DNA from 2 places in the Gordonia sp. NPDC058843 genome. Region 1 is predicted to be linked to the other one. Evidence: predicted binding sites of a transcription regulator. Region 1 holds the regulator's gene; the other holds the start of a gene.
The links. The regulator HspR, encoded in region 1, represses chaperone genes until heat shock. The targets are predictions, from matches to a motif close to ANNTGAGTNNNNNNNACTCANNT.

Region 1 (3,543 bases):
CGAGTCCCAGGCTGATGAGCAGCAGGCCGACGGCGCAGCCGGCGAACCGGACGCCCGCGTCGCCGAACTGACCGCCGACCTGCAGCGTGAACGCGCCCAGTTCGCCAACTTCCGGCGGCGTGCCGCCGAGGAGAAGCAGGGCTCGGTCGCCTACGGCAAGCAGATCCTGATCGACAAGCTGCTCCCGATCATCGACGACCTCGACCGTGCCCGCGAGCACGGCGATCTCGACAGTGGTCCGCTGCGTGCGGTCGCCGACAAGCTGAGCGGTGTGCTGTCCGCCGAAGGCCTCGTCGCCTTCGGCGCGGCAGGAGACGAGTTCGATCCCGAACTCCACGAAGCCGTTCAGCACGACGGCACCGGGGCGCATCCGGTGATCGGATCGGTGTACCGATGCGGTTACCGGCTGGGCGAGAAGGTGATCCGCACCGCGATGGTGACAGTCACCGATCCCGCCCCCGCGGCCGACCAGCCCGGTGCACAATAGAACGACTGTCGACCCTGAGGTGCGAGGAGCGCGAACCGCGAACCTCGCACCTCAGGTTCTTCCCAAGACATTCATCCAGACAACAGAACTCAAGGAGGTGACGTCTGGTGGCACCACAACGTGAGTGGTTAGAACACGACTTCTACAAGGACCTGGGCGTTGCTTCTGACGCTTCGGCTGAAGAGATCAAGAAGGCCTATCGCAAGCTCGCGCGCGAGCTGCATCCGGATGCGAATCCGGGTGACACCGCGGCCGAAGAGCGCTTCAAGCGGGTGTCCGAAGCCCACAGCGTGCTCGGCGATGCCGAGAAGCGCAAAGAATACGACGAGACGCGTGCCATGTTCGCCGGCGGACGATTCCGTGGCGGCGGCAATGGATTCCCCGGCGGATTCCCCGGCGGCGGAACCACCTACACCACCGGCGGCGGCAACGACTTCGACCTCGGCGACCTGTTCGGCGGGGCGCAGACCGGCGGCGGGGGCGGCGGCGGTTTCGGCGACATCTTCGACGGCCTGTTCAACCGCGGCGGCGGAACGCAACGTACCTCGACGGCGAGCCGTCCGCGTCGCGGCAAGGACCTCGAGACCGAGACCACGCTCTCGTTCTCCGATGCCGCGCTCGGCACGACCGTCCCCCTGCGGGTGACCAGCCCGTCGCCCTGCACCACCTGCCACGGTTCGGGCGCCAAGCCCGGTACCAGCCCGCGGGTGTGCGCACACTGCAACGGTTCCGGGTTCGTGAGCCGCAACCAGGGTGCATTCGGATTCAGTGAGCCCTGTCAGGACTGCCAGGGCACCGGGTCGCGGATCGACGATCCGTGCACCGACTGCGAGGGCAGCGGCGTGAAGGTCCGCGCGCGCACCATCAACGTACGGATTCCGGCGGGAGTCGAGGACGGGCAACGCATCCGGCTCGCCGGACAGGGCGAGGCCGGCCGACGTGGAGCACCTTCGGGTGACCTCTATGTCGTCGTGCACGTGACCCCGCACAAGTACTTCACCCGCAGCGGCAACGACCTCCGGGTGCAGCTACCCGTGCGGATCTCCGAACTCGTTCTCGGAGCCACCGTCTCGGTCCCCACGCTGGAGGGTTCGGTCGGGGTCAAGATCCCGCCGAACACCACCGACGGCCGCACCTTGCGCGTGCGCGGTCGCGGGGTACCCAAACGGTCCGGCGGTGCGGGCGACCTACTCGTCACCGTGAAGGTCGCGGTCCCGAACAAACTCGACGAGGCCGCGGTAGAGGCGATGCGCGCCTACGATCAGGCCGAGCGGGCAAGCGGTTTCGACCCGCGGGCGGACTGGGGGCGATGAGTGATGGCCGGCCAGAAGAACTTCGACGCCGACGGCGCGACCTTTCTGATCTCGGTGGCCGCCGAGCTCGCCGGTATGCACGCCCAGACCCTGCGGACCTATGACCGATTGGGCCTGGTCACCCCACAGCGGACGAGTGGCGGCGGTCGTCGCTACTCGTCCCGTGACGTCGAACTCCTGCGGGAGATCCAGCGCCTCTCCCAGGAGGAGGGCGTCAATCTCGCCGGGATCAAGCGCATCATCGACCTGAGCAATCAGGTCGAGGCGCTCCAGCACCGCGTCCGCGAGCTCACCGACGAGGTGCAGGCCTCGCGGGCGCGGCGTGGCGGCGAACTCGTCCCGGTGCCGCGCACCAACGCGCTCGTCGTCTGGCAGCCGCGACGCAAGCGCACCACCGACTGACAGCCCACCCTCGCCGGGCCCGACACGTGATCGGGCCCGGCGTCGTGCTGCCCGGACGTGGTTTCGACGCGAGCCCGCGAACGTGCGTAACGTTGACCGCATGGCTTCTGAACCCGTCACCACCGTCGACTCCGGTCCGCACAAGGTCTCCCGACGGGTGGTCTGCAACGCCCCGGCCGCCGAAGTGTTCGCGCTCGTGTCGAACCCCCACCGGCATCCCGAACTCGATGGCTCCGGAACGGTGCGCGACACCCCCGTCAGCGGGCCCGAGACGCTGACCCGCGGGGCGCGATTCAGCGTCGGGATGAAGCAGTACGGCGTCCCGTACAAGATCACCTCGACCGTCACCGACTTCGAACCCGACCGGGTCGTCGAATGGCAGCACCCGATGGGACACCGCTGGCGGTGGGAGCTCGAGTCGACCTCACCGACCACCACTGCCGTCACCGAGACCTTCGACTACTCGACGATCCGGGTGCCCAAGATCATGGAACTGATCGGCTACGACAAGAAGAACGGCAAGGGGATCGAGGGCACACTCCGGGCGCTCGCCGCCCGGTTCGCCTGAACCGCCCGCCGATGGACCCCTCCGCCGGTTCGTCGCAAGAGTCCGATGCCCCGGGCGAACCTGTCGTCGTCCTCGGTGTCGTCGCCGCGCCGGGCCAGGCGATCGGTCTCGCGCGCAAACTCGTCGACGCCGGCCTGGCCGAGCATGTCCAGACCACGTTCCCCGGCGCCCGATGGCAGGTCGAACTCGTCGAGGCCGGCCTCGTACAGCCGCCGGCAGGCGACGCCGAGATCGTCGATGCCACGAGAGATCTTCTGCTCGAACGTGAATGGGACCTCGTGGTCTGCCTGACAGATCTTCCGCTGCATGTCGGCAAACGCCCGGTCGTGGCCCACGCCAACGCCGTGCACGGGGTTGCGGTCCTCTCGGTGCCCGCGCTCGGTGCGACCGGCGTACGGCAGCGGACCCGCGGGATCGTCGCCGGACTCGTCGGGCAACTCCTCGGCGCGGACGCCGACGACCTGCGCGAACACCAGACGTCGCGGGCGCGATCGGCGCTGCGCCATCGTGTCCGTCAGCTGGGGACCGACGTCGACGACGAGGGCACCGCCTTCACCGCGCGCGTCCTGACGGGGAATCTGCGTCTGCTGAGCGGCATGGTGCGGGCCAACCGCCCGTGGCGGCTCGCCCTCGGCCTGAGCCGCGCGCTCACCGGTGCGATCGCGGCCGGGGTCTTTGCGCTGGTGACCGCCGACATCTGGTTGCTCGCAGACACATTCGGCGGAATTCGCCTGACCGGGGTTGCCCTCGGCTCGATCATCGCGATCACCGCG
Region 2 (3,543 bases), on a different contig from region 1:
AGCTTCTCCTTCTGGTCGGCCAGCTCGGCGCGCAGCTTCTCGAGTCGATCCTTCGACGCCGCGTCGGTCTCCTTCTCCAAGGCGACCTCTTCGACCTCGAGTCGGCGGACGATTCGCTCGACCTCGTCGATCTCGACGGGACGCGAGTCGATCTCCATCCGCAACCGCGACGCGGCCTCGTCGACGAGGTCGATGGCCTTGTCGGGCAGGAAGCGCGAGGTGATGTATCGGTCGGAAAGCGTTGCGGCGGCGACCAACGCGGAGTCGGTGATGCGCACACCGTGGTGCACCTCGTACCGGTCCTTGAGGCCGCGGAGGATGCCGATGGCGTCTTCGACCGAGGGCTCACCGACGTACACCTGCTGGAAGCGGCGCTCGAGGGCGGCGTCCTTCTCGATGTACTTGCGGTACTCCTCGAGAGTGGTGGCACCGACCAGTCGCAGCTCCCCGCGGGCGAGCATCGGCTTGATCATGTTGCCGGCATCCATCGCGGAATCGCCTGTCGCACCGGCACCGACGATCGTGTGCAGCTCGTCGATGAAGGTGATGACCTGTCCGGCCGAACCCTTGATCTCGTCGAGCACGGCCTTGAGCCGTTCCTCGAACTCGCCGCGGTACTTGGCACCGGCGACCATCGAACCCATGTCGAGGGAGATGACGGTCTTGCCGCGCAACGACTCCGGGACGTCGCCGGCGACAATGCGCTGGGCGAGTCCTTCGACGATGGCGGTCTTGCCGACGCCGGGTTCACCGATGAGGACCGGGTTGTTCTTGGTCCGACGGCTGAGGACCTGCACGACGCGCCGGATCTCGGTGTCGCGGCCGATGACCGGGTCGAGCTTGCCCTCGCGGGCGGCCGCGGTCAGGTCGGTCGAATACTTCTCGAGAGCCTGGTAGGTCGATTCGGGATCCTCGGAGGTGACCCTCGCACTGCCGCGCACGGCGACGAACGCCTCGCGCAGGGCCTGCGGTGTCGCACCGAGGTTGTGCAGCAGTTTGGCGACATCGGAGTCTCCGGTCGCCAGGCCGACGACGACGTGCTCGGTCGAGACGTACTCGTCGTCGAGTTCACCGGCCAGCTGCTGGGCAGCGGTGATGGCCGCGATCGACTCGCGGGATAGTTGAGGCGTCGAGCTGGCGCCGGACACCGTCGGCATGCGATCGACCAATCCCTGGGCCTGCGCACGAACGCTCGACGGGTCCACGCCCACCGCTTTGAGCAGCGGCGACGCGATGCCGTCGGACTGATCGAGCAGTGCCACGAGGATGTGGGCCGGTCGCACGTCGGGGTTTCCAGCGCTGGCCGCCGCCTGCACAGCGGAGCTCAGTGCTTGCTGCGTCTTGGTGGTGGGGGTGAAGCTGTCCACTCGCGTGTACCTTTCTCTTTAGTCCAACAGGCTCAAGTATGAGCCATACGGAGGTTGTAACGCCAACAAAGTTGAGTCCATTCCGCTCATGTCTACATATGTTGTGATCTGGCTCACAGGCAATCCGTCGCCGGTTCATACCTGTGCCTCCGCACATCCCCTGTGTACGCGGTGTTCGATCCACCTGGCCCCAGCAAGCGATGGATCGCAATTCTCGACGGCAGACTGCAGTCCTTCGACATCCCGACCGGACACGAGACCTGGTCGGTCGCCTACCCGGGGTTCGCGAGTCCCGACTCCTCCGAGTCGGAAACCCTCACCAAGATCGACGGACGGCACGTGGTCGTGACGACGAAGACGGCAGTTACGTTCATCAGTCCCGCTTAGCGATTCCCTTTCCGCACAGTGCGGGATGAGTGCCGCAAATCCGGTCCTCATTCCGCACTCTGCGCATGTGTTTCGAGCACTATGGATGGGTGACCGCAGACAACTCCCCACGGGAGAACACGACACCGTCCGACACCGATGCGGGTGACGACGCGGCGGTGATCTTCATCCTCTTCGGGTCGACCGGCGACCTGGCCAAACGAATGGTCCTGCCGTCGCTGTACGAACTCCACCGGCGCGGGCTGCTCCCCCGCGGATGGCAGCTCATCGGCAACGGGCGGGGCGACCGTACCGACGACGAGTTCCGGCAGCACGTGAAGGACGCGATCGAGGAGTTCGGTTCGGACGGGTCGGTCTCGTCGGACGACTGGGCGTCGTTCGCCGAGAGCATCCGCTTCGCCGGCGGCGGGTTCACCGCCGATGATCCCGGACGCCTGTTGGAGGTGATCGACGCAGCCCGCGACACCGTCGGGACGACGGCGCAACTGGTCCACTATCTGGCCCTTCCTCCGACCACGTTCGTGGACTACACCAAAGCCATTGCCGCGCACGATCTCGCGAAGGACTCGCGGGTCGTCTACGAGAAACCGTTCGGTACGTCTCCGGACGGTTTCCGGGCCCTCGACGAAGCGGTCCACGAATCGCTGGACGAGAAGCAGATCTACCGGATCGATCATTTCCTGGGGAAGGAGAGCACCCAGAACCTGCACGTCCTGCGCTTCGCCAACGGACTCTTCACCGGGGTGTGGAACCGCGAACACGTGGCGGAGGTCCAGATCGACGTCCCGGAGACCCTCGACATCGCCGACCGCGCCGCGTTCTACGACGCCACCGGCGCGTTTCTGGACATGGTCGTCACCCACCTGTTCCAGGTGGCAGCCGAAGCCGCGATGGAGCCTCCGGTGTCCCTTGGCGCCGACGACCTGCTCGACGCCCGCGAGTCGGTCATCGCGGCCTTCCGTCCACTCGACCCCGCCGAGGTGGTCTTCGGCCAGTACGAGGGGTACCGCGACACCGACGGCATCCCCGATGACTCCACCACCGAGACGTTCGCGGCGGTGCGCCTCTGGGTCGACACCGACCGCTGGCGAGGCGTCCCGTTCCTGCTCCGCACCGGCAAGATGCTCGACCACAGCTCTCAGCGACTCAGCCTCGTCTTCCGGGCCCCGGCCGACGGTCCGCTGACCGACACCCCGAACGACGGCACCGTGCTGACCTTCGACCTCGCCGGTGACGGTGCCATCGATCTGGCCGTCACCGTCAAGGAACCGGGTTCGGGGACCGATCTCTCCGTCGCCCACATGACCGAACAACTCGACGAGGTGGCCGACGGCCTGTCGCCCTACGCACGGCTCATCGTCGACGTGTTGCGCGGCGACCGGTCTCTGTTCACCCGGCCCGACGGCCTCGCACATGTCTGGGAGGTCGCCGCGCCGGTGCTGGAGAATCCGCCTGCGCCGCAACCATATGCGGCGGGTTCGACCGGCCCCGCGACCGCCGACGACCTGTGCGGCGGATCCGGCTGGATCTGAGCGCGGACAGCTGATCGGCGCCTTGGCCTACCCGCCGAGGCGCCGGTCGAGGTTGATCGCCGCGCTGATGAGCGCGAGGTGGGTGAATGCCTGCGGCATGTTCCCGAGCTGTTCACCGGTGAGACCGACCTGCTCGGCATAGAGCCCGAGGTGGTTGGCGTGGGTGAACATCTTCTCCAGCGCCAGCCGCGCGTCGGCCAGACGGCCGACCCGGGTGAGCGCTTCGACGTACCAGAACGAGCACAGCGAGAACGTCC

Region 2: the regulator HspR is predicted to act here: its motif matches at 1,437-1,459, upstream of clpB (ATP-dependent chaperone ClpB).

What each region holds. Positions count from the first base shown of each region.
Region 1 is NZ_JBHYNC010000032.1:38,147-41,689, forward strand. Features, by position in the region: gene grpE (nucleotide exchange factor GrpE) at 1-487, shown strand, start outside; gene dnaJ (molecular chaperone DnaJ) at 595-1,800, shown strand; gene ACFW3F_RS18855 (heat shock protein transcriptional repressor HspR) at 1,804-2,202, shown strand; gene ACFW3F_RS18860 (SRPBCC family protein) at 2,303-2,770, shown strand; gene ACFW3F_RS18865 (hypothetical protein) at 2,782-3,543, shown strand, end outside.
Region 2 is NZ_JBHYNC010000017.1:98,970-102,512, reverse strand. Features, by position in the region: gene clpB (ATP-dependent chaperone ClpB) at 1-1,367, opposite strand, end outside; gene ACFW3F_RS13710 (hypothetical protein) at 1,539-1,754, shown strand; gene ACFW3F_RS13705 (glucose-6-phosphate dehydrogenase (NADP(+))) at 1,913-3,286, shown strand; gene ACFW3F_RS13700 (glycoside hydrolase family 15 protein) at 3,314-3,543, opposite strand, start outside.